4 regions of the Bradyrhizobium sp. ISRA464 genome follow, and region 2 is predicted to be linked to each of the others. Evidence: predicted binding sites of a transcription regulator. Region 2 holds the regulator's gene; each other region holds the start of a gene.
The links. The regulator LexA, encoded in region 2, represses DNA repair genes until DNA is damaged. The targets are predictions, from matches to a motif close to TGTTCNNNNTGTGTTCNG.

Region 1 (5,029 bases), 3.2 Mb from region 2:
GCAATTCTGGTTCCATAAAGACGCGCGCGGGTTTGATGACGCGTGTTCTGGGCGCAAGACCGGCGCCCGCTTTTGCGGAACACGCGTTGTCTGGCCAATTCGACTGCCTAAATGACACGATCGAGCGCCGATAGCAGGACCGTCAGGTAAGTGACTACCCCAATTGCCATTTTGCCGCCCTCCGGGTGGCTGCTCGGCCTGTTGGCCGGCGCATTGATGCTGCTCGGCCCGGAGGCTGCGAAGGCCCAGGGGCGGCTCGATGCGCAGTATGAGGCCACGCTCGCCGGTATCCCGGTCGGCAAGGGCTCCTGGACCATCGAAATCGGCGACGACACCTTCTCCGCCTCGGCCCAGGGCGGCACCGCGGGGCTGTTGAAGGCGTTCGCCGGCGGCACCGGCACCGGCGCCTCGCAGGGCCGCGTCGTCAACGGCGCGCTGGTGGCCAATTCCTACACCGCGACCACCACCACCTCGAAGAAGTCAGAGACGATCCGGATGGTGCTCGCCAATGGCAACGTCAAGGATTCCATGATCGAGCCGGTGCCGCCTGTTGATGCCGACCGCATTCCGGTCACCGACGCGCACAAGAAGGGCGTGTTCGATCCGATGACCGGCTCGATGCTGCGCGTGCCTGGGAATACCGAGCTGTTGAGCCCGGATAGCTGCCGCACCGCCGCCGGCGTGTTCGACGGGCGCATGCGCTACGATCTCAAGCTGGATTACAAGCGGGTGGTGACGGTGAAGGCCGATCGCGGCTATCACGGCCCGGCGCTGGTCTGCGCGATCTATTTCGTGCCGATCTCGGGCTACATCCCGGATCGCCCCGTGATCAAATACCTCGCCGCCCAGCGCAACATCGAGATCACGCTGGTGCCGATCGCAGGCACGCGCATCCTGGTGCCGTTCCGTATGACGATCCCGACCCCGCTCGGCCCCGCGATGCTGGAAGCCACCTCGTTCGTCACCACGGCCGCGCCGCCGCGCGTGGCGAAGACGCAGTAGCGGCGGGCAAAACACCTCGTCATTGCCGGGCTTGACCCAGCAATCCGTCGTTTCGAGAGAGGTCTTTGGGTTGATGGATGCCCGGGTCAAGCCGGTCAAGCCCGGGCATGACGAGTGACGAGAAGCGGCGGGAATGCTTTCCCTCTCACCCAACGGGAGGGGGTTCCTCGCGCCAGGCATGCAACAAACGTCACCGGAATCCAGTTGACTCTTGCTCGATTCTGATCCGACTCGGCGATATCAGGAATTTAAGGGACTCAGCACCTTTACCAGCCGCTTGTGGAGCCCAGATAAACTTGATCTAGTGCCGCGGCCCGAAGGTCACCCGAGATGTTGCGGTGAACGTTTCAGGCCTGGAGGGGAGTCAGCGATTCGGGCGCGATTCGTTCTCAACCCGTTCCGAAGCTTAAGTTTGGCGCGGAAAGCGTCGCATTGTGAGACAGATTTTGCGAAACACGCTGCCAGACCGTCACCCCCGCGCAACGGCTCCGCCGTTGTCGCTGGAGGAGGCCGCGCAGCGGCCGTCTCGAAGGGCGACAGCCCCGCTTCGTCCGCGAGAGGAAAGTCCGATCAAAACGTGCGGATAGATCTCGGCCGTGCATCCTCCGAGACGCGCTACGCGCTCCTCAGGATGACGGAACGGCTATAACGCCACCAGTTCAAGAAACACCTGCAAGATATGGCTTTCTCATCCTCGTTCGGAAATGACCGCGTGCCCGGCGCTGGCGTCACCGCTGTTCTCGGGCCGACCAACACCGGCAAGACGCATCTCGCGATCGAGCGGATGCTGGCGCACTCGTCGGGCGTGATCGGCCTGCCGCTGCGGCTGCTGGCGCGCGAGGTCTACAACAAGATCGCCGATCGCGCGGGCGAGGAGAGCGTCGCGCTCATCACCGGCGAGGAGAAGATCAAGCCGAAATCGCCGCGCTTCTGGGTCTCAACCGTGGAGGCGATGCCGCGCGATCTCGACGTCTCGTTCCTGGCCGTCGACGAGATCCAGATCGCCGCCGATCTCGAGCGCGGGCACGTCTTCACCGATCGCATCCTCAACCGTCGCGGCCGCGACGAGACGCTGCTGCTGGGGGCCGCGACGATGCGGCCGATCATCGAGCGGCTGTTGCCGGGCGCCTCCATCGTGACGCGGCCGAGATTGTCGCAGCTCGAATTCGCCGGCGACCGCAAGATCACGCGCCAGCCGCGGCGCACGGCGATCGTCGCGTTCTCGGCCGACGAGGTCTATGCGATCGCCGAGCTGATCCGCCGCCAGCATGGCGGTGCGGCGGTCGTGCTCGGCTCGCTCAGCCCACGCACACGCAATGCGCAGGTCGCGATGTTCCAGAACGGCGACGTCGATTATCTCGTCGCCACCGATGCGATCGGCATGGGGCTCAATCTCGACGTCGATCACGTCGCCTTCGCCTCCGACCGCAAATATGACGGCTACCAGTTCCGCCGGCTGACGCCGGCCGAATTCGCGCAGATCGCCGGCCGCGCCGGGCGCGCCACGCGCAACGGCACCTTCGGCACCACCGGGCGCTGCGCGCCGTTCGAGCCGGAACTGGTGAACGCGCTGCAGAACCACACCTTCGACAGCGTCAAGATGCTGCAATGGCGCAATGCGAAGCTCGATTTCGCCTCGCTCGGCACGCTGCAGGTATCGCTGGCGCTGCCGCCCGGCCACGAGACGCTGACGCGGGCGCCGGTCGCCGAGGACCAGCGCGTGCTCGATCATGCCGCACGCGATGCCGAAGTGCGCGACATGGCGCATGGGGCGGCCGCGGTGGAACGGCTGTGGGAGGCCTGTCAGATCCCGGACTACCGGAAACTGTCACCGGCCGCCCACGCCGAACTCGTGACCACGCTGTACGGCTTCCTGATGCAAAAGGGGCGTATCCCCGACGCATGGTTCGCCGCCCAGGTCGACCAGGCCGACCGCACCGACGGCGATATCGACACGCTATCGGGCCGAATCGCGCAGATTCGCACCTGGACCTTCGTCGCCAACCGGCCGGATTGGCTGTCCGACCCGGAGCATTGGCAGGGGATCACGCGCGAGCTCGAAAATAAATTATCCGATGCGCTGCATGAACGGCTCACGGAGCGTTTCGTTGACAGGCGGACCAGTGTATTGATGCGCCGCCTGCGGGAGAACTCAGTTTTGAATACGGAAATTGGCAAAACCGGCGATGTGATCGTGGAAGGTCATGTGATCGGCCGGCTCGATGGATTCACCTTTGCGCCCGATGCCGCCGAAGCCGGCTCTGACGCCAAGGCCCTGCAGGCCGCCGCCCAGCAGGTGCTGGCGCGCGAGATCGACGCGCGTGCCGAGAAATTGGGCGCCGCGCCCGACGAGCAGTTCGTGCTGACCTCCGACGGCACCATCCGCTGGACTGGCGATGCGGTCGCCAAGCTGGTCGCGGCCGAGGACGCGCTGCATCCGCGGCTGCGCATCATTTCCGACGAGCGGCTGACCGGCGCCTCGCGTGAAGCCGTGCAGAACCGGCTCGACCTCTGGCTCAAGACCCATATCGAGAAGCTGCTCGGGCCGCTGTTCGAGCTCTCCAAGGCCGAGGATCTGCAGGGCATTGCCCGCGGCATCGCTTTCCAGCTTGTGGAGGCGCTCGGCGTGCTCGAGCGGTCGAAGATCGCCTCCGAGATGAAGGATCTCGACCAGCCGTCGCGCGCCACCTTGCGCAAATACGGCGTGCGGTTCGGCGCCTACCACATCTATTTCCCGCAGCTGTTGAAGCCCGCGGCGCGTTCGCTGGCCTCGCTGCTGTGGGCCGAGAAGCAGAACAATGTCGACATGGGCGCGCTGTCGAACGTGCAGCATCTGGCGTCGAGCGGCCGCACCTCGTTCCCGGTCGACAAGGCCCTGCCGCGCGATGCCTATCGCGTGCTCGGCTATCGCCAGTGCGGCGAGCGCGCGGTGCGCGTCGACATCCTGGAGCGGCTGGCCGATCTGATCCGCCCGGCGCTGGCCTGGCGCGAGACCTCGCCGGGCGAAAAGCCCGCCGGGGCGTTCGACGGCCGCGGCTTTGTCGTGACCCAGGCGATGACCTCGCTGACCGGATCCGCAGGCGAGGATTTTGCCTCGATCCTGCGCGCGCTCGGCTACCGCATGGATCGCCGTCCGCCGCTGCCGCCAAAGCCGGCTGAACCGGCGCCGGCCGAGAGCACCGAGGCGGCCGCCGCCGAGACGCCGGCCGAGGCCACCACGGACGCTATTGCCGATACGCCCGCTGAGGCGAGCGCGGAGGTTGCCGCCGAGATGCCGGTCGAGGCCAGCGCCGATGCGCCGGAGGCGGATGCCGCGAGCGATCAGCCGGTGTCCGGCGATCCCGCGCCGTCGGCCGCGCTGCTGCCCGAAGTCGGCTTCGCGCCCGCCACGGGTGAAGCGACCCCGGCCGTTGCCGAAGCACAGCCCGAGGCCGTCGCCCAAGCCGCGCCGGAACCTGTGGCGCCGTCCGAAGCGCCCGCTGCTGATGCCGCGGCCGAGCCCGTCGCGTCCGATGCGCCCGCCGTGACGGCGAGCTCCGAAGCGGCGCCGGCCGAGACCGCACCGGCAGAGGCTGCCCCGGCCGCGCCCGAGACGCCGGCGGAGCCGCAACTGGTTGAGGTCTGGCGGCCCGGTGGTCGCCCCGACGAGCGCCGTCCGCATCATCGGGGTCACGACCGCAATCGCGGCCGTCACCAGGGCAAGTCCGCCGAGGGCGGTGCGCAGGCCGCCGAAGGCGGCGAGGGCGAGAAGCGCGAGCAGCACCGCCGTCCGCGCCGTCACCAGGATTTCCGCACGCCGCGCCCCGGAGCACCGGCCGACGCGTCGGCGGCGCCTGCCGATGGCGCACAGGGCCGCGACAATCGCGAGGGCCGCGACCAGCGCCGCGAGCGCTTCGAGGGCAAGGGGCGCGATCGCGACAATGAGCGTCGCCGCGACAAGTTCGGCGGCGACCGCAAGGGCGAGCGCGGCGATCGTGACCGCGGCGGGCGCGATTTCGGCCGCGACAAGCGCGACGGCGGGCCGTCG
Region 2 (5,029 bases):
GGCGGCGCCACGGCGCGCTGGTGCTGCGCCGCACCCGCGATGGCTTTGCCGTCGATGCGGTCAGGCCCGGCGGGATCGACCGGCCATGGACGCCGGCGGTTCCCGGCGACACCGAGAGCGAGACCGCGCTGCGCCTGCCCGGCCGCGCGCCGCGCCCGGCGGTGGATGCGACCCCGGCGGAGGCCGATCTGCAGGGCGACGATTAGTGCTGATCGGGGAGGGGATGGGTCGGCAGGTCAAAGGCGCCGAGGTGATACTCGTCCGAGTCAGGATCGGCGTCGGGCTTCTTGACTAGGGTAAACGTCGCTTCGGGGAATTGCTGCCAGACCTTCAGGTCGTCAGCCGTCACGGTCAGCCAGCCGAACCGGAACATGTAGCGGCCCGGCTCCGTGACGCGTCCAGCCTTTTGCCATGTGACCTTGTCGACCACCGAGCACGTCCTTGTCCGTGAGCGATGATGCGCCAAGGCGCCGTCCGACGCAAATCCCCAGACGCGCCCCGGAACCCGAAGTCCGGGGTCGCTCGAAATCGGTTAGGTCACATGCCGCAGGTCCAAACTCATCCTGCGGCCATGATGCGCTCAACCCAAAAACAGCGACGCGAATGCAGAGGGCCGCCGCTCGACCACCTTCGGCTTCTCGACGACAGGCGGGTGAAGAGCGGGTAGCTGCAGTACGGTGACGTGCTGTCCTTCGACGAGCTGGGTCACCAGCACATGGCTGCCGTCGGGGAATTCGACCGCATCATGATGGCGATCGGGAACGTCGGGCTCGACTTCGTTGAACACGCCGACGCGGAAGCCGATCGTCTTGGTCCAGATCCAGCGGCTGTCGTAGCGCACGTTCTCGACGAACGCGAGCTCGGTGCCGGGAAGCATGCAGACCGCGACATTTGGATCGCTCTCCGAAGCAAAGCCGCGGGTTGACGTGCCGCGGAATGTCGTGGTGATCAGCGTCTCTCCGACAACGGCGGGGCGCGATGCCACGGCGTGCAGACTATAGTCACACATCGGATGGCTCCTCATTTCGAGATAGCGACCCGTGCCTCTCCTGAGGCGCAGGCCTCTACCAGAGTGGACGACAGCAAACGAGGTTCTTCCCGTTTCTGGGCGATTGTACGACTGGCTGCGGAAGGCTCCGATCACAAACGCGCTACAGCGTTCCGGTGGTATCGGGACGCGCCGGAGGCCCTCGCGCAGCGCAGTCTATAGGCAACGGCGTTGCGCGTCGCTCGTTCCCTCACAACATGTGTTCAACTGCACGAAGGCACGCCGCGCTGCACGCGGTCGCGGCTGGACATGCGACGCGGTCAGTATTTGCGATAGAGCCCGATCAGCTTGCCCTGGATCCGTACGCGGTTTGGCGGCAGGATGCGCACTTCATAGGCGGTATTGGCAGGCTCGAGCGCGATCGACGCGCCGCGGCGGCGGAAGCGCTTCAGCGTCGCTTCCTCCTCGTCGATCAGCGCCACCACGATGTCGCCGGTGTTGGCGGTGTCGTTGCGCTGGATCAGCGCCATGTCGCCGTCGAGGATGCCGGCGTCGACCATGGAGTCGCCGCGCACCTCCAGCGCATAATGTTCGCCGGCGCCGAGCATGTCCGGCGGCACGCTGATGGTGTGGCTGCGGGTCTGCAGCGCCTCGATCGGCGTACCGGCCGCGATCCGGCCCATGACAGGGACGGCGACCGGCCGGTTGCCGTCATCCTCGGCGATCTGCGGCGTGCTGGAGCGCTTGCCGAGCGTGCCCTCGATAACACTGGGGGTGAAGCCGCGGCGGCCGTTGCCGCCGCCGGCCGAGAGTTCGGGAAGCTTGATCACCTCGATGGCGCGGGCGCGGTTCGGCAGGCGGCGGATGAAGCCGCGCTCCTCCAGTGCTGTAATGAGGCGGTGGATACCGGACTTCGAGCGCAGGTCGAGCGCATCCTTCATCTCGTCGAAAGAGGGCGGGACGCCGGCCTCCTTCAGACGTTCATTGATGAAACGCAGAAGTTCGTACTGTTTGCGCGTGAGCATCTCGAGTATTCCCCCGGTTGATAGCGTCGTTCGATTCCGAGACCTTCAGGGAGCCTGACCTCGGGAGCGCGAGACTTGCGACACTCCTCAGTGCGCTCCCATTTGTAGACACCAGTACTCGAAACAAATCATGAACGGACACTATATGTTCGATATGTGTTCCGCAACCACTTAATTTCCGGTGAACGCAGCCGCTCGCGCCTGATCGGTGCGGTCGCAAAGCCTCACTCAGGCAGTGTCAGGATCTCGCACGCCTCGCCTTTGACGGCCGCCGGCGCGAACGGCGGACGGATCACAAGTGCCCGTGCCGCAGCAAGATTCCCCAACAGCGAGCTGTCCTGCTGGGTGACGGGTGTCGCGATCAGCTTGCCGTCGTCGCGCTCTTCGAGCCGCGCACGGAGATAGTCCTCGCGCTGATCGTTGGCGGCGAGGTCACGGCCAAGCAGGGCGCTGTCGCGGACATGATGAATCACTTTTCGGCCGCTCAGGGCGCGAATCAACGGCACCAGAAACAGGAAGGCGCAGACATAGGACGACACCGGATTTCCGGGCAGGCCGATCACCCGCATTGTTCCCAGCCGGCCATGCATCATCGGCTTGCCCGGCCGCATCGCGATCCGCCAGAACGCCATCCGGACGCCCTCCGCCTCCAGCGACTGCTTGACGAGATCATGATCGCCGACCGAGGCGCCGCCGGTGGTGATCAGGATGTCGGCGTCCGCCTCCCGCGCCTGGCGGATGCCGGCCGTGGTGGCCGCCACCGTATCGGCGGCGATGCCGAGGTCGACGGTCTCCGCGCCCTCCGCGCGGGCCAGGGCCCGCAGCGCGTAGCCGTTGGAATAGACAATCTGGCCGGGGCCGGGGCGGGAGCCCGGCATCACCAGCTCGTCGCCGGTCGCCAGCACCGCGACCTTCGGACGGCGGCGCACGGCGAGTTCCGGATAGTTCATGGCCGCGGCGAGCGAGAGCGCGCGGTCGGAGAGGCGGCTGCCGGCCGCAAGCAGCACGTCGCCCGCGTGGAAGTCGACGCCAGCGGAGCGGATGTGCCGTCCCTTCGCGGCGGCCTCGGTGATCGTGATGTGGTCGCCGTCAGCCTTGGTGTCTTCCTGGATAATGACGGCGTCCGCGCCGTCAGGGATCACGCCGCCGGTGAAGATCCGCACCGCTTCGCCCGCGCCGACCGTCCGCTCGAACGGGCGGCCGGCGGCGACTTCGCCAATCACCTTCAGCCTGGCCGACAGGTCGGACGCATCGGCCGCGCGCACCGCATAGCCGTCCATCGCCGACATGGCCTGCGGCGGCTGCGTGCGCCGCGCCGCGACGTCGCGCGCCAGCGTGCGGTGGTAGGCGGCATCGAGCGCGACCGTCTCCTCCGGCAGCGGTTCGGCGCCGGCGAGAATGGCTGACAGGGCATCGGCAACCGGCATCAGGGCCACGGGCAGGGCTCCTCAAATCCCAAGGTCTTCATATTCCAAGTGCGGTGAGTGCCCTTGCCACGTCATCCGTCGATGTCACATGGATGGCATGTAGGCCGCGCGCCCGCGCACCCTCGATATTGGCCGCTGTGTCGTCGAAGAACAGGATCCGTGACGCCGGCACGCCGATCGCTCTTACCACATGATCATAGGCCTCGGCGTCCGGTTTTCGAAGGCCGATCGCCGACGACAGGAACACGTTGCGAAAATGCCTGAGCACATCGGCATAGGCGACCGAGAAATGCGCGATGTGGGCCGGGTTGGTGTTCGAGAAGGCATAGAGCGGCATCCGCTTCGCGGCTGTCGCCAGGAGCGGCGCGATACCCGGCATCTCGCCGGTGAAGATCGCGTTCCAGCCCTCGAGGAACTGCGCATCGGTGAGGTCGATGCCGAGCGAGCGGCGCAGGTTCGCGAAGAACGCCGCGTCGTCGACCTTGCCGGTCTCGTGATGCTTGAAGCTGTCGTCGACGACGAAGCGCCGTGCGAGATCGGCAGGCGCGCAGCCGGCGTGTCCCGCCCAGTTCGCCATCACCCTGTCGAAGCTGATGTCGAGCACGACGCGGCCGATATCGAACAGCAGCACGTCGACGGAATTGGGGGAGAGTTGCGTGGTCATTGCATGAACGGTGTACGAAAATTGCGGGCAGGCGGCAATGTCTTCGATTGGGGAGTCCTCGATGATGGCTCCCTCAGTTCACGTCATTGCGAGGAGCTCGCGACAAAATTGCAAAGCAATTTTGCGCTGAAGCGACGACTTGTCCGCCGAAGCCTCGGCGAAGGCGGAAGCAATCCATCGCTCCGCCCCGCCGTCATACCCCGCGCATGCGGGGTATCCAGTACGCTGCGGCCTCTCGGGTCAATCACTGCTGCCTCTGGAATACTGGATCGCCCGCTTTCGCGGGCGATGACAGTCGTTGAGATATGGCTTTGCGTTCTCGCGACACGATCTGTCCGAGCTTTGCTTCTTCGTTTCGCCCTCTCTTGATCAGAGGGCGCAGGGAAAGCCGGGTGCCGATCGCACCCATGGGTCCCGAGCAAATGGAAAGCTCGGGAGGTAGGACCACAGGTGAAACCGGAGCAATCCCGGCTTTCCCTGCGCGATGGGTTACGGCTTATACGTGCTCTCCCCGGCGAGACTGGGCTTTGTTGTCACCGTCTTTGCAAAAGCGCTTCGCGCTTTGCAAGGAGACACCTGCCACTAGGGCGTCAGGCCTGCACGACTTCACCGTCCGCCTCATGCGCACTCGTCAGTTGCGCAATCGGCGTCCACCGCATCTCGACCCAACACTCGTGACGATCGCGAAGCGCCCCTCAAGCGGGTGAGACGGGCCATTCATACATTGAGTTGCGCTTCTGGAAAACAGAAATATTTCTCGCCCAAGGACTTGACGGTTTTTACTGAGTTGCCCGTCGTGTCCAATCGGCAACACGTTCCCAGGCGAACGCGGCGCTCGCGAGCGCGGGTGAAGTAGCGCCTGTGCTCGCAAGGGCGGAAAGTCTGATAGGCCGGTCACGTTCGCACGACCCTCAGAAGCAGACAC
Region 3 (5,029 bases), 110 kb from region 2:
ACCTTGCGCCGATGGCTGTGTGAAGACTGGAACGTAGGAAGAACGGCAGCGGATTTCCAGTGCCGTGTTGGGTCCATCAACGGATAGTTTGCCGGATGGCAGCAGCCGTCAGCAGCACGGTCCTGCCACAGCAAAAAGGCCGGCGCGAGGCCGGCCTTTCGTCACCACGGTCGTGAAGGTCACGACAGGGTCGTGAAGTTCGATCAGTAGCGCGCGACGATCGGGCCGCCGAAGTGATAGTTCACACCGACCTGGACGCTGTGCAGGTTGAGATCGCCGGAGGGAACGCCAAAATAGTTCTCGCTGCCGAGGCTGCGATAGAGGTATTCGCCCTTGACCGACCACTGCGGAGCGAAGAACGCCTCGATGCCCGCACCGACGGTCCAGCCGGAATGGAAGTGGCTCTCCGAGACCGTCACGCCGAGCGCGGTGGCGCTGATCTTGTTGTCGACCCAGGCGTAGCCGCCGGTGCCGTAGAACAGCACCTTGTCGACCGCGAAGCCGATGCGGCCGCGCACGGTGCCGAGCGAGTCGATGCGGCTCTTGGTGGTGATCCCGAGCGCCGTGACCGAGGCGTCGACGTCAGCCCAGCCGCCGTCAGCTTCGAGGCCGTAGACGATGTTGCCGGCCTGCCAGTTGTAGCCGATGGTGCCGCCGGCGAAGCCGCCGCTCATCTTCGGGGAAGCGTCGGTGTTCTCGCTCGCATAGCCGCCGAAGCCGCCGATGTAGAAGCCGGTCCAGTTGTAGATCGCGGCGGGCGGCGGAGCCTTGACGTAGGGCGCACGCGCCGCCATGTCCGCGGCCGAGGCCGGAGCAAACGCACTCAAAACAAGCAAGCCGGCCGACGCCAGCAAAACGGTCTTCATTTTCAAAATCCCAGTCCCATTCTTCTTGTTGTCCCTTCAAGCCCTCGAAGGGAGCGTCACGGCAGTGTTGCGTGACGTTGGCGCGCTTCTACACGGATAAGCTGGGACGTGTGTCTCCGGAAAACAACAATGCACGGGAAACGTGCAGCCCAGAACGCCGGCTGGGCACAGGCGTGTGCTCTCCGGGCAACAAAAAGGCCGGCGCGAGGCCGGCCTTTTCGCTGAATAGCATCAACTCCTACGATCAGTAGCGCGCGACGACCGGGCCACCGAACTTGTAGTTCAAACGGACGGTGACGAGATCGACGTCCTGACGGATGCGATCGCTGCCGACGATGACGCCGGTCGCCGGCGAGGTGAAGTTGAGGGTGCGATCTTGCATGAACAGGTGATCGTACTCGACGCCGGCCGTCCAGTTCGGCGCGAAGCCAAATTCGAGGCCCACGCCAACCGTGCCGCCCCAGCGGGTGTCGTCACCGCTGCTCGCAAACAGCGCGCCGGTGAGATCGTTGATGCGGTATTTGTTCGAGGTCACGGCGGCGCCGCCCTTCAGGTAGAGCAGGACGTTGTTGGCGGCGTAACCGATCTGACCGGTGAACAGGCCGAACGCATCGATCTTCGAGGTGTTGACGAAGCCGGGGAACAGCAGGCTGGTGTTGCTGCCCTTCAGGTCGGCCCAGTCGCCCTGTGCCTCAAGGCCGAACACCCAGGTGCCGGCCTGCCAGCGATAGCCGATCTGGCCACCGGCCACGCCGCCGGTCGCATCATGACTGCCTTCCGCGCCGACCAGGAACGGCGGGACCGAGTCCCAACTGTTGCGGCTCGAACCCCAACCGCCGTTGGCACCAATATAGAAACCGCTCCAGTCGTACACCGCGGCAACCATCGGCGGCGGCGCCTTGGTGTAAGGACGCGCGGCCAGGTCGGCTGCCGACGCGGAGGTAATGCCGAGAGCGGCGATGCTGACCGTTGCGACCAGGAACTTCTTCATGGGATCCCCCTTCCTGAGAAAAGCTCTGCACTTGGGAACAAACATTACCATGTGTTTCGCGGAAGGACTGTCGCTGAGCGGCCACAGTCGCCAACAAGTTGCGCTGGTTCCGTCTTCACAACTCCTTAACGTGTGAAGGAGTTCTGCAGACGCGCGCGCCGCGCAGGCCGATCCGAAACTGAAAGCGGCCCGGGACAAAAAGACCGGCATCGGGCCGGCCCTTCGCGGCCTCGTCAGATCGCGCGATCAGTGTTTTGCGGCAACGGGGACCGCCCCAATTGGAGGGAGCGCGGTGCGCCCGACCCAACCATCAGGCCAACAAAAAGGCCGGCACAAGGCCGGCCTTTTCGTCCCCAAGAAATCCGATCGCGCGATCAGTACTTCGCGACGACGGGGCCACCCCACTTGTAGTTCACGCGGACGGTGACGAGATCGACGTCCTGACGGATGCGATCGCTGCCGACGATGACGCCGGTCGCCGGCGAGGTGAAGTCGAGGGTGCGATCTTGCATGAACAGGTGATCGTACTCGACGCCGGCCGTCCAGTTCGGCGCGAAGCCAAATTCGAGGCCCACGCCAACCGTGCCGCCCCAGCGGGTGTCGTCACCGCTGCTCGCAAACAGCGCGCCGGTGAGATCGTTGATGCGGTATTTGTTCGAGGTCACGGCGGCGCCGCCCTTCAGGTAGAGCAGGACGTTGTTGGCGGCGTAACCGATCTGACCGGTGAACAGGCCGAACGCATCGATCTTCGAGGTGTTGACGAAGCCGGGGAACAGCAGGCTGGTGTTGCTGCCCTTCAGGTCGGCCCAGTCGCCCTGTGCCTCAAGGCCGAACACCCAGGTGCCGGCCTGCCAGCGATAGCCGATCTGGCCACCGGCCACGCCGCCGGTCGCATCATGACTGCCTTCCGCGCCGACCAGGAACGGCGGGACCGAGTCCCAACTGTTGCGGCTCGAACCCCAGCCGCCGTTGGCACCAATATAGAAACCGCTCCAATCGTACACCGCGGCAACCATCGGCGGCGGCGCCTTGGTGTAAGGACGCGCGGCCAGGTCGGCCGCAGCGGCCGGCGCAGCAAATGCAATCAGTGCGACCGTAGCCAGCAAATATTTCTTCATGATCGATCTCCCACCCCTTCCGCTTCCCTTGGTCCCGAAGCGGCGACGCGAGCGCCCGCGCCATCCAATCAAACCTATACTCCGATTCAACCGAAAAGGCCGTCTCCCAAATGCCACACTCGCGGAAGAAGTTCGGTCTCGGCAAGACTATGATTTGTTTATATTTTTTCTGAGGCTCTGGCAGTTGGAGCGGCTTTTGCGGCGGAGCCGGCCTGCGATCCGTAACCAAGATTCTTGCTACGGCTGGTTGCGTGGAACAAAGCTGGAACATTTCGCCGGGCGATGCTATATGTGGGGATAACCGCTGAGTGGCCGTGCGAATGGCGGAGGCGGCGGGGCGGCGTCGGCGTATAGGGGCGTTCGACGCCTGCAGTAAGTGGCGAAGGTTGAGAGTGGCGGCCGATGTCCGGCCGCCCGGTTTTGAGTGGAGATGAAGCGATGGCGGGAAGCGTGAACAAGGTGATCCTGGTCGGAAACCTCGGCAAGGATCCGGAAATCCGGCGGACGCAGGACGGCCGTCCGATCGCAAACCTTTCCATCGCCACTTCGGAAACCTGGCGCGACAAGGGCACCGGCGAGCGCAAGGAAAAGACCGAGTGGCACCGCGTCGTGATCTTCAACGAGGGCCTCTGCAAGGTCGCCGAGCAGTACCTCAAGAAAGGCGCCAAGGTGTACATCGAGGGCCAGTTGCAGACCCGCAAATGGACCGACCAGAGCGGCGTCGAGAAGTACTCGACCGAGGTCGTGCTGCAGGGCTTCAACTCCAACCTGACCATGCTCGACGGGCGCGGCGGCGGCGGAGGTGGCAGCTTCTCCGACGACGGCGGCAACGATTTTGGATCGGCCGGTCCGACAAGTTCGGCGCCGCGGCGCGCGGTCGCCGCCGGCAGCCGCAACAGCGACATGGACGACGACATCCCGTTCTGAACGGGATTGTCACCTTTCGAACAACCCTGTCAGGCGCAGTTCCGTGAAGATCGCTTCGCGGAACTGTGGCTTGATGTGTCGCGTTCGTATCCTCACGTCAGATAGCAATATATTAGGATAATCTATTGATATATTGAACCTATTTCACGAAGCGGAGCGGTGAATTCTGCGCTTTGACAAAGGCCAATGTTAATGATATTTACATTGGCGCGGCGGTAGCGACGTTGTTGCGGCCGGTATTGAAGGCCTGCCACCATGAGCCTTGCGCCTCTGCTCGACGCTGCTCCAGCGATCCCGTTCCATGCCTTTGCAGCGCTGGCCGCCTTTGTGCTTGGCTCCATTCAGCTCGCCGCGCCCAAGGGCACGTTGCCGCACCGGACCCTGGGCTGGATCTGGGTGATCCTGATGCTGGTCGTGGCGCTGAGCTCGTTCTGGATCCATCAGATCCGTCTGATGGGGCCGTGGAGCCCGATCCATCTGCTGTCGATCTTCACGCTGATGATGCTGGCGTTGGGAGTGGCAGCGGCGCGGACGCGCGATGTTCGCCGTCACAAGTTCACGATGATCGGCATCTTCTTCGGCGCGCTGGTCATTGCCGGGCTGTTTACCTTGATGCCCGGACGCATCATGCACGCGGTGGTGCTTGGGCCGTGAGCAAAAGAAGCGAATAGCGAATGGCGAATAGCGAGTAGGGGACTGGGTTCCATTCGCTGTTCGCCACTCGCCGCACGCGTCTCGGACCAGGGTGTCCTCGAATCCAGAGATCACCCCGTAAGTCCATGAAAAAACGAAGGGAAAAACGGCTTTCCGAAGCCGGGCGAGGGTGGTTTTCAGGTCTTCGATGCGCTATATGATTCTCCAGTAGAACTGACCGGATTTCCCCTTTGTCCGAACCCGAAGATGACAAGCCCGGCGAGCCGCCGGGGCCCTCAGACATTCGTCCCGTTTCCATTCTCGACGAGATGAAAAAGTCCTACCTCGATTACGCGATGAGCGTGATCGTGTCGCGTGCGCTGCCCGATGCGCGCGACGGACTGAAGCCGGTGCATCGGCGCATCCTGTACTCGATGCACGAGCAGGGGCATACGCCGGACAAGAAGTACGTCAAATCCGCGCGCGTGGTCGGC
Region 4 (5,029 bases), 3.5 Mb from region 2:
GGCAGGCGCTCGTTCCTGCGGTGATCCTCGCACTCGTTCTGCCGCAGCGCGTCTTCAGCTTCTGGGCGAAGGCGGTCACGGCCTTGCCGGCCCTGGCGACGTTGTCGCCATGCGCTGCGGCTTCCTGCGTTGCGCTGTCGATCTCGCCGGCGCTGGTTCCGACCGAGACGATGAAGTGAGACGCGGAGGCGGCGTTCTGGCCGATCTCGCCGGTGATCTGGTTCTGCTCGACGACTGCGCCGTTGACGTGCTCGAAGACCGGGCGGATCGCTTCGATCGCCTGCGAGATGCGGTGCACGGCGTCCGCGGATCCAGTGGCGTCCTTCTGCAGCGCCTCGATCTTCTTGGTGATCTCCTCGGTCGCGCTCTGGGTCTGCACCGCGAGCGCCTTGACCTCGGTTGCGACCACCGCAAAGCCCTTGCCTGCGGCGCCGGCGCGCGCCGCCTCGATCGTCGAGTTGAGCGCAAGCAGCGTGGTCTGGCGCGCGATCTGCGCGATCAGATTGACAACGTTGCCGATCGCGGCCGAGGATTCGCGCAGGCGGTCGACATTGGCGGTGGCTTCGCGCGCCGCGGCTGCGGCGTCGTCGGCGAGTTTGCTGGCGTTGCGCACCTGCTGGCCGATGCCGTCGGCGGAATGGGTGAACCTGTCGGCGGCTTCCGAGAATGTCGTCGCGGTGCTCTGCGCGGCGCTGGTGCGGCCGGTCAGCGCGTCGGTGCGCGCCCGGATGGTCGCAAGCGTCGCGGCCGTGGCTTCTGCACCCGCGGCTACCGAGCCTGCGGCGCGCTCGAGCTGACGGATCATGCCGCCGAGCTCGAGTTCCAATAGTTCCAGGATTTCCCTGGCCGAATCGCTCTCGGTCGAGGTGAGGGCTTCGGGCGCGACACTCGCGGCCGGAACCTCTGATTTGACGGCAGGTGCAACCGGCTCCGGCCCTCGCCTTCGAAACAAACCGAACGCCATGGGGGACTCTTGGGAATAAGGGTGGGACGGCCGATCCTCTCATCCGGTCATGAAGTCATGGTTAACAGGTGCCTCATATTCCGGCCTGCGGTAGTATCTGTGACGGAACGCCCCGCCGATCTTTGATTTTGGCCGGAGGGAGGCCTATAAGGCCGCGCTTTCCACCCCCTTTGACCTGACGCTTCCAAGAGACCTCGCATGGCCGGCCATTCCCAATTCAAGAACATCATGCACCGCAAGGGCCGGCAGGATGCCCAGCGGTCGAAGCTTTTCGGCAAGCTGGCCCGCGAAATCACCGTGGCGGCCAAGCTGGGCACCCCGGATCCGGCGATGAATCCGCGTCTGCGCGCCGCCGTGGTCGCGGCGCGCGCCGAGAACATGCCCAAGGACAATATCGAGCGCGCCATCAAGAAGGCGTCCGGCAGCGACGGCGAAAACTACGAAGAGATCCGCTACGAGGGTTATGGTCCCGGCGGCGTCGCCGTGATCGTCGAGGCACTGACCGACAACCGCAACCGCGCCGCCTCCGACATCCGCTCCTTCTTCACCAAGTCCGGCGGCAATCTCGGCGAAACCGGCTCGGTCGCCTTCATGTTCGACCGCACCGGCATCATCGAATACGACAAGAGCGTCGCCTCCGACGACGCCATGCTGGATGCGGCCATCGAGGCCGGCGCCGACGACGTGGTCTCCAGCGAGGGCGGCCACGAGGTCTACGCCTCGCAGGATACATTCCGCGAGGTCGCCAAGGCGCTGGAGGCGAAGTTCGGCGAACCGCGCAAGGCCGCGCTGACCTGGAAGCCGCAGAACACCGTCTCGGTCGACGATGAGACCGGCGAAAAGCTGTTGAAGCTGATGGACATGCTCAACGAGCACGACGACGTGCAGAACGTGTTCGCCAATTTCGAAGTGTCCGACGCGCTCATGGCGAAGATGGGCGGCTGACGCCGCTTGCATTGCTGTCATCGCCCGGCTTGACTGGGCGACCCAGTATTCCAGAGCCCTGCCGCGCATACTGGATCCCCGCTTTTCGCGGGGATGACGAGCAGGGCATGACAAGCGGGGCAGGGGATGACGCTCCGTTTGTGTTTCGTTCTCGGTGCACAGGCGGTATCACTCCCCCATGACATCGCAGCCGATTCGCTCCCCCGTCCGCATCATCGGTATCGATCCGGGCCTCCGCCGCACCGGCTGGGGCGTGATCGAGACCGAGGGCAACCGGCTGGTCTACATCGCCTGCGGCTCGGTCGAAACGCCCGATAGCCTGCCGCTCGCGAGCCGCCTGCTCGCGATCCATGAGGGGCTTGCCGCCGTGCTCGGCGACTACAGGCCGGCTGAGGCGGCGGTGGAACAGACCTTCGTCAACAAGGACGGCGTCGCCACGCTCAAGCTCGGGCAAGCGCGCGGCGTTGCCATGCTGGCGCCTGCAATGTTCGGCATCTCTGTCGCGGAATACGCGCCGAACCAGGTCAAGAAGACGGTGGTCGGCGCCGGACATGCCGAGAAGAACCAGATCCAGGTGATGTTGAAGATCCTGCTACCGAAAGCCGAGCCGCCATCCGCCGACGCGGCCGATGCGCTGGCGATCGCGATCACGCACGCGCATCACCGCCAGAGCGCCGCGCTGCGGCTGAAGGTGGCAAGCCTATGAGGGGGGACTTCGACTTCGCGCGACGTGAGGAGAGCACGCTTGTCGGGCTCCCTCCCCCCTTGCGGGGGAGAGTTGGGGAGAGGGGTAAGCCGCAGGCTCCGACGCATGAGATGCGACGGCGACCTATCAACGAAATTCGCACGGGAATCGATCACGATGTGAGCGCCGTCCGTGCTCTGCCTCATAAGGCGGAGCAAGTGGTACCCCTCTCCCTAACCTCGAGAGCGAGCTTCGCGCGCCTCGGACCCCGCAAGGGGGGAGGGAACCCTTCCGCCGGTGCTTGCCTCACCAAAGCCAACGCCAAAGCGAACGAACGCGACGCGAGCGCCAAGTCCGAGGTGGCACGATGATCGGCAAGCTCAAGGGCCTGATCGATTCCTATGGCGAGGACTATGTGATTCTCGATGTCGGCGGCGTTGGTTACCAGGTGCACTGCGCCAGCCGCACGCTGCAGGCGCTGCCGTCGCCGGGCGCGGCTGCGGTGCTGTCGATCGAGACCTATGTCCGCGAGGACCAGATCAAGCTGTTCGGCTTCCGCAGCGATCATGAGCGCGAGTGGTTTCGCCTGCTGCAGACCGTGCAGGGCGTCGGCGCCAAGGTCGCGCTCGCGGTGCTCGGCACGCTGCCGCCGACCGACCTCGCAAATGCCATCGCGCTGCGCGACAAGGCGGCGGTCGCCCGCACGCCGGGGGTCGGGCCGAAGGTCGCCGAGCGCATCGTCAGCGAATTGAAGGACAAGGCGCCCGGCTTTGCCGATGTCGATCCGGCCGTGGTGCAGCTTTCGGGCGCGATCGACAACAACCGCGCGCCGCGGCCCGTCACGGACGCGATCTCCGCGCTGGTCAATCTCGGCTACGGCCAGCCGCAGGCCGCCGCCGCGATCGCCGCCGCCTCGCGCAGCGCCGGTGAGAAGGCCGAAACCGCGCAACTGATCCGGCTGGGCCTGAAGGAATTGTCGAAGTGAACACGTTTCCGAGATTGTGCGCCACTTGGTCCGCGTGCTCCGCTGCGCTCCCTCCCCCCTTGTGGGGGAGGGTGGGGGAGAGGGGTAGCCACGGAGGCGGTCTTCGTGTGGCCCCCCTTCCCCAACCCCTAAGAGCGAGCTTGGCTCGTCTCGACCCCACAAGGGGGAGGGGAGCCCAGCCACCGCCTATGCCGCATGTGCGCAGTGCCACGTTGTGCCAATGAACACGCCCTCCCGCATCGTCACGCCCGAACGCCGCTCCGATGACGTCGGCGACACCGCGCTGCGCCCGCAGTCGCTGACGGAGTTCGTCGGCCAGGCGCAGGCGCGCAAGAATCTCTCGATCTTCATCGAGGCGGCGAAGAAGCGCGGCGAGGCGCTGGATCACGTGCTGTTCGTCGGGCCTCCGGGCCTCGGCAAGACCACGCTGGCGCAGATCGTCGCCCGCGAGCTCGGCGTCGGCTTTCGGGCCACGTCGGGCCCCGTCATCGCCAAGGCCGGCGATCTCGCCGCGCTGCTCACCAATCTCGAAGAGCGCGACGTGCTGTTCATCGACGAGATCCATCGCCTGAGCCCAGCGGTGGAAGAAGTGCTCTATCCGGCGATGGAAGATTTCCAGCTCGACCTCATCATCGGCGAGGGACCCGCGGCGCGCTCGGTGAAGATCGAGCTTTCAAAGTTCACGCTGGTCGGCGCGACGACGCGCGCAGGCCTGCTCACCAATCCGTTGCGCGACCGTTTCGGCATTCCGATCCGGCTGAACTTCTACACCGAGGAGGAGCTGGAGAAGATCGTCACCCGCGGCGCCCGCGTGCTCAACATCGGCATGAGCCCCGACGGCGCCAACGAGATCGCGCGCCGCGCCCGCGGCACGCCGCGCATCGCCGGCCGCCTGCTGCGCCGGGTCAGGGATTTTGCCTCGGCAGCGGATGCCGACTCCGTCGACCGCGGCATCGCCGATCGCGCGCTGAGTGCGCTCGAGGTCGACAGCGCCGGCCTCGATGCGATGGACCGCCGTTATCTCACAACGATCGCTTTGAACTATGGCGGCGGCCCGGTCGGCGTCGAGACCATGGCGGCGGCATTGTCGGAGCCGCGCGACGCGATCGAGGACATCATCGAGCCCTATCTGATCCAGTGCGGGTATCTGCAGCGCACGCCGCGCGGCCGTCTGTTGACCTCGCACGCCTTCCGTCATCTCGGCCTTGCCGAACCCAACCGCGATCCCGCGCAGTTCGGCCTGTTCGGCGGCAATGGTGACGAAGACTGATCCATACGCCCGGATCACCTGTAGCTGTAGTTCGCCGCCAGTATGATCTGGTCGTGCTGCCACGGTGGCCGCGGTTGCGCTCTCGAAGACGTGAAAAGACGTGTTGATGCAGCGCACGGCGCTGCCGGTAACCCTAAAGGGTAACCTTGCGGCGTGTCTGCAGGTTCTCTGCACAAACGC

Region 1: the regulator LexA is predicted to act here: its motif matches at 1,387-1,404, upstream of MTX19_RS03615 (helicase-related protein).
Region 3: the regulator LexA is predicted to act here: its motif matches at 3,228-3,245, upstream of MTX19_RS19150 (single-stranded DNA-binding protein).
Region 4: the regulator LexA is predicted to act here: its motif matches at 2,040-2,057, upstream of ruvC (crossover junction endodeoxyribonuclease RuvC).

Annotation. Positions count from the first base shown of each region.
Region 1 is NZ_CP094526.1:771,792-776,820, forward strand. It holds gene MTX19_RS03610 (DUF3108 domain-containing protein) at 217-1,002, shown strand; gene MTX19_RS03615 (helicase-related protein) at 1,682-5,029, shown strand, end outside.
Region 2 is NZ_CP094526.1:3,952,227-3,957,255, forward strand. It holds gene MTX19_RS18585 (ComEC/Rec2 family competence protein) at 1-206, shown strand, start outside; gene MTX19_RS18590 (hypothetical protein) at 203-430, opposite strand; gene MTX19_RS18595 (hypothetical protein) at 581-1,009, opposite strand; gene lexA (transcriptional repressor LexA) at 1,309-2,013, opposite strand; gene glp (gephyrin-like molybdotransferase Glp) at 2,238-3,449, opposite strand; gene MTX19_RS18610 (HAD family phosphatase) at 3,478-4,104, opposite strand.
Region 3 is NZ_CP094526.1:4,063,860-4,068,888, forward strand. It holds gene MTX19_RS19135 (outer membrane protein) at 204-866, opposite strand; gene MTX19_RS19140 (outer membrane beta-barrel protein) at 1,111-1,857, opposite strand; gene MTX19_RS19145 (outer membrane beta-barrel protein) at 2,232-2,975, opposite strand; gene MTX19_RS19150 (single-stranded DNA-binding protein) at 3,414-3,902, shown strand; gene MTX19_RS19155 (DUF2306 domain-containing protein) at 4,158-4,556, shown strand; gene gyrA (DNA gyrase subunit A) at 4,787-5,029, shown strand, end outside.
Region 4 is NZ_CP094526.1:7,435,779-7,440,807, reverse strand. It holds partial or broken gene MTX19_RS34420 (methyl-accepting chemotaxis protein) at 1-964, opposite strand, end outside; gene MTX19_RS34415 (YebC/PmpR family DNA-binding transcriptional regulator) at 1,163-1,909, shown strand; gene ruvC (crossover junction endodeoxyribonuclease RuvC) at 2,088-2,615, shown strand; gene ruvA (Holliday junction branch migration protein RuvA) at 2,962-3,579, shown strand; gene ruvB (Holliday junction branch migration DNA helicase RuvB) at 3,800-4,849, shown strand.